3 regions of the Rahnella sp. AN3-3W3 genome follow, and region 3 is predicted to be linked to each of the others. Evidence: predicted binding sites of a transcription regulator. Region 3 holds the regulator's gene; each other region holds the start of a gene.
The links. The regulator Fur, encoded in region 3, represses iron uptake genes when iron is present. The targets are predictions, from matches to a motif close to ATAATAATGAGAACNACTATCAA.
Positions count from the first base shown of each region.

Region 1: a site for Fur is predicted at 1,390-1,412, ahead of UC15_RS21195 (Nramp family divalent metal transporter). Genes of this name have one in related genera too.
Region 2: a site for Fur is predicted at 2,405-2,427, ahead of UC15_RS22285 (DNA polymerase III subunit theta). Genes of this name have one in related genera too.

Region 1 is NZ_JYDG01000095.1:28,214-31,499, forward strand. Features, by position in the region: gene UC15_RS21190 (NupC/NupG family nucleoside CNT transporter) at 1-1,043, opposite strand, end outside; gene UC15_RS21195 (Nramp family divalent metal transporter) at 1,460-2,689, shown strand; gene UC15_RS21200 (DUF2502 domain-containing protein) at 2,754-3,209, opposite strand.
Region 2 is NZ_JYDG01000104.1:7-3,292, reverse strand. Features, by position in the region: gene UC15_RS22300 (S9 family peptidase) at 1-420, shown strand, start outside; gene pip (prolyl aminopeptidase) at 980-1,936, shown strand; gene UC15_RS22285 (DNA polymerase III subunit theta) at 1,955-2,185, opposite strand; gene ftnA (non-heme ferritin) at 2,591-3,097, shown strand.
Region 3 is NZ_JYDG01000013.1:241,489-244,774, reverse strand. Features, by position in the region: gene UC15_RS06465 (methyl-accepting chemotaxis protein) at 1-392, opposite strand, end outside; gene fldA (flavodoxin FldA) at 801-1,328, shown strand; gene fur (ferric iron uptake transcriptional regulator) at 1,642-2,097, shown strand; gene chiQ (ChiQ/YbfN family lipoprotein) at 2,281-2,622, opposite strand; gene UC15_RS06445 (OprD family outer membrane porin) at 2,636-3,286, opposite strand, start outside.

The DNA of each region.
Region 1 (3,286 bases), on a different contig from region 3:
GAGAAGTTTGCGAAAGACACCAGGAACACGGACAAGATGCCCACGCCGCGTGGTGACAGTTCGGTCGCAACTTTCTGCAGATCCAACATCGCAACGAATTCATTGGAAACCAGTTTGGTTGCCATGATGCTGCCTACCTGCAAGGCTTCGTGGCTTGGTACGCCCATCATCCATGCGAATGGATAGAAGACATAACCCAGCACGCCCTGGAAGCTGATGCCGAATACGACGTCGAACAACGCATTCAGGCAGGAAATCAGTGCGATGAAACCAATCAACATGGCTGCAACGATGATAGCCACTTTGAAACCGGCCAGGATGTATTCACCCAGCATTTCAAAGAAACTCTGACCCTGGTGCGTGTTACCGATTTGCAGGTCTTCTTCTGAATCAACTTTATAAGGGTTGATCAACGACAGTACGATGAAAGTACTGAACATGTTGAGCACCAGCGCAGCAACAACAAAGCGCGGTTCCAGCATGGTCATGTACGCACCCACAATCGACATAGAAACCGTCGACATGGCTGTGGCTGCCATGGTGTACATACGTTTTTCAGACATTTTGCTCAGAATATCTTTATACGCGATAAAGTTTTCTGACTGGCCCAAAATCAGGGAGCTGATGGCGTTGAAAGATTCCAGTTTTCCCATGCCATTAATTTTCGACAGAACCGTACCGATAATACGGATGACGAAAGGCAGTACGCGAATGTGCTGTAAAATACCGATCAGTGCAGAGATAAACACGATCGGACACAAGACTTTCAAGAAGAAGAACGCTAATCCTTTATCGCTCATGCCTCCAAATACGAAGCCGGTCCCTTCCGCAGCGAATCCTAATAATTTCTCAAACAAGTCTGAGAAGCCTTTCACAAAACCTAAACCTATTGAAGAGTTCAGGAAGAAATAGGCTAATAAGACTTCGATGACCAAAAGCTGAACAATGAAACGTAAACGGATATTCTTCCGGTCACGGCTCACCAGTAAAGCGAGTGCAGCGACAACGGCCAACGCTAATACAAAGTGCAATATTCGGGACATGGGTGCTCCAAATTAGAGGCAGGCTATATTTCGACGGACATTTTATGTAACGCGTACATTTAAAACGTGAAGTCGATTGCAAATATAGAAATTACAAACACGAATTGCAACAAATCGCGGCCTATCACACAAAAAATCAAGATGTTAATAAAACTAAGCACAATTAGCTTTCCTGTGCTAGTTTTATCATGTGCCGTAATGCGTTCTGAATCTGGCCTGTAAATGTCTGTTTTAGGAAAGTGCGCTGCGTCTGGCTTTCTGAAGTCGGGTGAGCGATTCACCTTTCAGTTATCACCCTCTCGCTTACTGCTACTGCCTATCAGAGTAATTACTCAGATCATTCTAAATGCACTTGATAATCATTATCAATTAGATATGATTGATGTAAGCGTAATAATTGTAAGGGTTAACTAACTATGCTGAACAGCCGGGCCGAATCCTCAGGCCGCGCGTCCAGAAAGATGAAGCTTTCACTGATGGGGCCAGCTTTTATTGCCGCCATCGGTTATATCGATCCGGGCAACTTTGCGACTAACATTCAGGCCGGTGCCTCTTATGGCTATCAGTTGCTGTGGGTGGTGGTCTGGGCCAACGTCATGGCGATGTTGATCCAGTTGTTGTCTGCCAAACTCGGTATTGCAACCGGTAAAAATCTCGCCGAACATATCCGTGACCGCTTCCCTCGTCCGGCCGTGTGGGCTTACTGGGTGCAGGCGGAAATTATCGCCATGGCCACCGATCTTGCTGAATTCATTGGTGCTGCGATCGGCTTCAAATTGCTTCTCGGCGTATCGCTGTTACAAGGCGCGGTGCTGACCGGGATTGCCACCTTTATTATCCTCGGGCTGCAAAAGCGTGGGCAAAAGCCGCTGGAACTGGTGATAGCCGGTTTACTGCTTTTTGTCGCAGCGGCTTATATTGTCGAATTGTTCTTCTCGCAGCCAAGCATGATGGCGCTCGGTAAAGGGATGCTGATCCCCTCGCTGCCGACGGCGGATTCCGTCTATCTGGCTGCTGGTGTCCTCGGTGCGACCATCATGCCGCACGTCATTTATCTGCACTCTTCGCTGACCCAGCGGGGCGGCAAGGCATCTAAAGCGCAGCGTTATTCCGCCACCAAACTGGATGTCGGCATTGCCATGACCATTGCCGGTTTCGTGAATCTGGCGATGATGGCAACCGCTGCTGCCGCGTTCCATTTCAGCGGACACAGCGGGATCAGTGAACTCGATGAAGCCTATCTGACCCTGCAACCCTTGCTCGGTCACGCCGCTGCGACCACTTTTGGTCTGAGCCTGGTGGCGGCGGGGTTATCGTCGACAGTGGTCGGCACACTGGCCGGACAGGTGGTGATGCAGGGCTTTGTGAAATTCTACATTCCGCTGTGGGTGCGCCGTACGGTCACCATGATGCCGTCATTTATTGTGATTTTGATGGGATTAGACGCCACACGTATTCTGGTCATGAGCCAGGTATTGCTGAGCTTCGGGATTGCGCTGGCGCTGTTGCCGCTGCTGGCCTTTACCGGTAACCGCAGCCTGATGGGCGATATGGTCAACACCAAAACCGTGCAGTGGGCAGGGCGGCTGATTGTACTGATAGTCGTCAGCCTCAACCTTTATCTGCTGATCGGCATGTTGAAATAGCGTCCGGACACACGTCAGGCAATAAAAAACGGGACAGCGCAAACTGTCCCGTTTTTGTTTCTGTTCAGTGGCGATGATCGCCGTGACCGCCACGATGATCGTCGTGGCCGCGTCCTTTATCATGTCCGTGACCGTGACCGTGACCGTGACCGTGACCGTGACCGTGACCGCGCCCGTGGTCATTATGCGGACGCCCATGGTCGCCATGATAATAATGCGGCGGTGGCATCGGGCGACGCGGCGGATGGCGCTGATCCCACCAGCCCTGATCGCGCCAGCGGTAACCATCCCAGTAATGACCACGCGGCCCACGGTAACCATAATGGTGACCGCGATAGCTATTCCACCAGCCAGGATTACGCCAGTCGTAGCCGTCCCAGTAATAACCCCGGTTATCTCGGTCACCGATATTGATGGAAAGGCCCGGCGTATTCAGGCTGAAGCTGCTGGCCTGCACGGTGGGTACCGCCGCAGGGAGCAGGGCAAAGAACAATGTGGCGAATAATACTGGCTTTAACATGAGCGGCCCCAGATTCCTTATAATTTATGCTGACAGTTATAAGGTGAAGCGGGCACGGGTTCTATTGCTTACAATCC
Region 2 (3,286 bases), on a different contig from region 3:
ATCATTAATCAGGCGCCGGAGTTGTATCACGGCATCGTGGCGCAAGTTCCGTTCGTTGATGTCGTGACAACTATGCTCGATGAGTCGATTCCGCTGACAACCGGTGAATACGACGAGTGGGGCAATCCGAACGACAAAGCCAGTTATGACTATATGCTGCAATACAGCCCGTACGATCAGGTTCGCGCACAGGCCTATCCGCATATGCTGGTCACCACCGGTTTACATGATTCGCAGGTGCAATACTGGGAGCCGGCAAAATGGGTCGCGAAATTACGCGAGCTTAAAACCGATGATAACCAGTTGCTGATGCACACCGATATGGATTCCGGGCATGGTGGTAAATCCGGCCGCTTTAAAGCCTATGAAGATATCGCGCTGGAATACGCTTTTGTACTGGCGCTGGCGACGAAAAACTGAGTATCAGGCTTTTCCCCTAAATAATTCGAATGGCAGGCAGGCGACAACTGAGCCAATCCCGATGAGCTGACATGGGTCAGCGATTCGGGTGAGTAAACGCAGCCAACGCACCTGCAATTTGAAGTATGACAGGGACATAAAAAAACCCGCTCTCGGCGGGTTTGATCTACGAAGTACATTGTTAAGCAGAAGCTTTCTTGGCTTTTTTATCAGCCTTTTTTTCGGCCGGTGTTTTCAATGGCTTTTTCTTCGCATTCTTTTTGCTATCCATTCCTTTACTCATAATTGCCTCTCTTAAAGCGGGTGGATTGGGTTGCTCACCTATTTACTGCTTAATTCAGGTCAGTTGCAAGCACCTTCGCGTTTCCCACAATACTTTACAGAGGAGTGATATTTCATCAGCTGGCATGTGATGCAATCAAATTGCGCGATAAGTATGCGAACGGCATACAAAACAACGGTTTTTGGAGATAACCACTTGTTGTAAGTGGGCCAATGCGCTGTTATTAAGATGTAAGCACATTTATCAATACACTGGCCGAATAGAACAGGAAATGTCATGCCAAAATTAAAAGGGTTGTATCCACCGCTGGAAGCCTATGCCAGTGGCATGCTTGATACGGGCGATGGTCACCAGATTTACTGGGAGCGCAGCGGAAACCCGGCGGGCAAACCGGCAGTATTTCTTCATGGCGGGCCTGGCGGCGGCTGTTCATCGGTTCACCGTCAGTTGTTCGATCCTAAAGATTATGACGTCATGCTGTTTGACCAGCGTGGCTGCGGACGCTCTAAACCTCATGCCAGTCTCGACAATAATACAACCTGGCATCTGGTCGATGATATTGAACGTTTGCGCAAAATGGCCGGTGTCGATAAATGGCTGGTATTTGGTGGTTCGTGGGGCTCGACGCTGGCGCTGGCATACGCCCAGACTCACCCTGAGCACGTCAGCGAGATGGTACTGCGGGGTATTTTCACTCTGCGCAAACAGGAACTGACCTGGTATTACCAGGACGGCGCCTCCCGTTTCTTCCCTGAGAAATGGCAGCGTATTTTGTCGATCCTGTCTGAGGAAGAACGCAAAGACGTAATTGCTTCCTATCGCGCCCGTCTGACCTCCGATGACCGCGCTGTTCAGCTTGAAGCGGCTAAGATCTGGAGTTTGTGGGAAGGGGAGACCGTGACGTTGATGCCTGCGGAAGGAGCGGCATCATTTGGCGAAGATAATTTCGCGCTGGCTTTTGCCCGCATTGAGAATCACTACTTCACGTATATGGGCTTTTTAGAAACTGATGACCAGTTGCTGAAAAATGTGGAACGCATCCGCCATATTCCGGCAGTCATTGTTCACGGCCGCTACGATATGGCCTGTCAGGTGCAAAACGCCTGGGATCTGGCGCAGGCCTGGCCGGAAGCAGAATTGCACATTATCGAAGGTGCAGGGCATTCTTTTGATGAGCCGGGCATTCTCGATCAGTTAATCCGCACCAACCAGCGTTTCGCCGCCCGGCGCTAACGTTTCCAGCTTTCCCGCTTACTTTTGCTTAGGCTCGTAAGGTAAGCGGGAGAACTTATGTGATTCCCCGCGATAAAACATCACCCGTTCACGAAAATAAGTGCGCAAATGCGCAGGCTGCTCGCGTTCTGCTATCTCCGCGACAACCGGCATGTTGTAGCGTTCTTTGAAAGCCACCGCTGAGGCGGCAAGATCGACGTTGATGCGATCCATTTCGTCTTTGCTGATTTCAGCCAGATTGATACTCATTGCTGCTTCCTGGTGATCCGTTTTGCCTCATTGTACCCGAGGCAGACGCCATCGTGAATGTTGTGATTTTACTTTTACACTATCCCTAAGAAGAGAATTGGCAGGTTAATATTAATAGTAAATAAGAACCATTCACAAATCTGAAGTGATAATTAACTTCAATAAGAATCCGCTAATTAATATCCTGAATAAGAATGATTCTTTTTAATATCCATCTATATGTTAATGATTATCATTGTTGTATATTTATGGAGATAAAATACCTTTATAAATCATTGCCTTAAATATATTTGTTATTTCGGTGAATATTAATGTGAATCGGGTGTTTTTATTTTGTGTTGATGCGGGCATAATGCGGGTAAATAATTCAGCCCACCTGCCGTAATTTAAATCCGGAGCCGTACCATGCTTAAAAAAGAAATGATTGATCAGCTTAATGAACAGCTGAACCTCGAGTTTTATTCTGCCAATTTATATTTGCAGATGAGTGCATGGTGCAGCGATAAAGGCTACGAAGGTGCTGCCGCATTCCTGAAACAGCATTCAATGGAAGAAATGGATCACATGCATCGTCTGTTCAAATACGTCAGCGATACAGGTGCTCTGCCACTGCTGGGCGCCATTGCTGCTCCGCCGGTGTCTTTCGAATCGCTGACCGATTTGTTCAAGCAGACTTACGAACACGAACAACTGATCACTCAGAAAATCAATGAACTGGCAGATTTGTCCATGACGCTGAAAGATTATTCTTCCTTCAACTTCCTGCAATGGTACGTTGCAGAGCAGCATGAAGAAGAAACGTTGTTCAAATCTGTTCTGGATAAACTGGCGCTGGTAAGCAATACCGGCAACGGTTTGTTCTTTGTGGATAAAGATCTCAAAAATATGGTGGCACAAGCTCCGGCTGGTTAATTTTCAGTTGTGTGAGCTTGCAAACAACGCAGAGTGCTTCGGCCTCTGCGTTTTTTATGTTTTTATGACAAACGTTTTAAGCGCGTTTGCGCTAAAGTGTCGGCGTTATAAATTCATCATCAAGCAAGCCAAGGAAATTATCGTGTTCAATAAAACCACTTCTCTTTGCCTGCCCTGGCAGATCATCGA
Region 3 (3,286 bases):
CCCTGTGTCAGCAGGTTTTCCCAGCTGGTCTGCAGTTCCTGAATGGATGATTCTTCCAGGCCCGGATGGGGTACTGATTTAAAATCAGCCAGCGCCTGAGTCAGTTCATCAAGAGATTGTTTGGCGCTGTCAAAAATTTCAGGGCCTTTTGACGGGTCAGTCTGAAGCTGTGCAACCGCACGACTCAGACGCGTCACGGTACGGAAATACTGATCGTTGCCTTTGCTGATCAGCGTCATGTTGTTGACCAGTTCGGTACTGTTCCTGGTATTTTGCGTTAATGTGCCAAGTGATGTGACGGTATAAAGGGAAACACCGGCCCACATCACGCAGAAGATGCCAAGAATGGTTAATAAAGCGGCCCTGATGGTAATATTTTTTAAAAACTGCACGATATGCCTCTCTCGAAACAGGACTGTTTCTGGTCTGAGGATTGACGGGGATGCGGAGAATCAAAACAGGTAACCAGCAGGCCTACGCCCCCGGACATGTTTGAACACCTCTCCGGGCATCGATTTCTTTATTATGTTGAGATTGCTCTCGCATCATCTATCGGCGGGACATGCATAAACTTAAGGAAGGAGCCGGTTTATTTCTTCACTTTGCTTATGACCTCAGGAACCCTGTGGTTGATAAGCACACGATGGCGATAACACTTTAAAATATTGCCCGATAAACTTATTCCCCAGTTAAGAAGGCGAGCAGAAGCATATTCTCCGCCTCGCGAGTTTGGTATCATCTTCGCTATTATTGCCTGCAATGCAGGGCACTTCATTTAGAACAAGAGGTTAGATAATCTTATGGCCGTTGTAGGTATCTTCTTTGGATCCGATACAGGTAACACCGAAAACATCGCTAAAATGATCCAGAAACAATTGGGTAAAGATGTGGCTGAGGTGCATGACATTGCGAAGAGCAGCAAAGAGGATCTGGAAAAATTCGATATTTTGCTGATCGGAATTCCAACCTGGTATTACGGTGAAGCGCAGTGTGACTGGGATGACTTTTTCCCGTCGCTCGAAGAGATAGATTTCGAAGGTAAGCTGGTTGCCCTGTTTGGCTGCGGCGATCAGGAAGACTATGCCGAGTATTTCTGCGATGCACTGGGTACCGTGCGCGATATCATTGAGCCACGCGGCGCAGTGATTGTCGGACACTGGCCAACTGAAGGTTACCACTTTGAAGCATCCAAAGGCCTGGCAGATGATAAGCACTTCATCGGACTGGCAATTGACGAAGACCGTCAGCCGGAACTGACCGCTGAACGTGTTGATGCGTGGGTGAAACAGATCACAGAAGAACTCAGCCTTTCAGAAATTATCGGCTAAAACCCTGTTGGCCCTGAGGATTTATTCTACAATTGAAGGGCCAAACTATTACTGAAATTAACAATTTAACCGCTACAAAATTGTAACTTTCGGTCGTATCAAGGTACACTGAGTTCATCTGTTTTTTCTATCGATCAAGTCGTTGCATTATTAATGTGACAGGCAATTTGTGATCTTTATTAACAGGCTGTCGTTTACGAGAATGGGCACACTTCCCTTAAACGAAGAACAGTAAACGAACAATTTTGTGCCGCCGATGCCACAGGCTGCATGCCTCAACTTGATTAGCACATAGTAACAGGACTGAATCCGCATGACTGACAACAACACCGCACTGAAGAAAGCCGGCTTAAAAGTCACGCTTCCGCGCCTCAAAATCCTGGAAGTGCTGCAAGCGCCGGAAGGTCATCACGTTAGTGCGGAAGATCTGTACAAGCAACTGATTGATATGGGCGAAGAAATTGGTCTGGCCACGGTTTACCGTGTTCTGAACCAGTTTGATGATGCTGGTATCGTCACCCGTCATAACTTCGAAGGCGGCAAGTCCGTATTCGAACTGACTCAGCAACATCACCACGATCACCTGATCTGCCTGGATTGCGGTCGTGTGATTGAATTCCGTGACGAATATATTGAAGGTCGTCAGCGTGAGATTGCTAAAAAACATGGCATTAAACTGACCAACCACAGTCTGTACCTGTACGGTCACTGTGAAGCAGGCGACTGCCGTGAAGACGAATCTTTGCACAATGACAAACCTGCGCATTAATTTGCACAGCTTCGATTGTCGCAAATACTCTAAATAAACTAACCGCTGGAAAGCGGTTTTTTTATGTCTGCGTTTCACCCCGAACACAGACGCCGCTTACCGACGTAAAAAACCCCGGCAAGCCGGGGTTTCGCTTTTGATAATGATGATTTTGCCAGCTAAGGCTTTTACAAAAATCTGCTATTAGTTCGCCATTGCAGGCGCGTTATTGGATGTGATTTCCTGCCAGATTTTACCGCAATCCGCCGCATATGCCTGACCATCACCGGTTTTGCGCGCCGTCAGACAGCGCTGGTAATCCAGCACGCGTACTGTTTCCTGTTCCGCAAATTTCTGGTGTTCTTTTTCCTGTTTCAGCTTGTTCAGCAACACCTGACAGGACGCCAGTTTGTCCGGATTACCTTCTGAAGAATTAATACACGCGCGGTAGTCTTCACGCGTTTGCGAAATCTGAGCCTGATCGGCCGTTGGCGCACAGCCTGCCAACAGAACAACAGATACTGCCATCATCAGTAATTTATTCATCGACATAACGACCTCAGAAAATAGTGAATGGAGCAATAACGATGAATTTCACGTCTTTTTCATCCTGGAATATGTTGCCGTAACCCCCGCCCCAGCTCGGAATATCCGAGTGGTTGTCGTACTGGGTGTAATGCAGTTTGAACAGTGTCCCCTTCGCGCGGCCTTCCTGAATGGTGTAAAGCGCATCCAGGCTCCAGGCGCTCTCTTTCAGACGCTGGCTCTGGTCATAAGCGGCGTTGGTACTCGGTTTGGCGTCCCACGCGTAAACGTAAGAACCCCCGACGGCAAAGCCCGGCAGATCCCATTTCGCCAGATCGTAAAGTACGCCGGCGTACACCGCTTTCTCGCCGTTGGCGTTGAAGTCCGAACGGTTATCCCACCACACGTCAAGACGACCGTTGGAGGAGGAATACGTCGGGGTCATACGTTGCAGGAAGTAGCCCTGATTACCTTCCGCTTTGACCATCGTACCTTCCAGCCGCCAGTTAAACTGACCGGTGGTGTAACCGAAAGTCAGCGCCTGCAACCAGGCCATCCCGTCATACAAGCTGTTCGGATCGTTCTTATTGCTGATGCGATCTTCCGCACCGTAGAACTGGTAGCTGGTGGTCAGCGGATTGCCCATCAGATCGATTTTGTAAGACGCTTTGGCAAAATACTGATC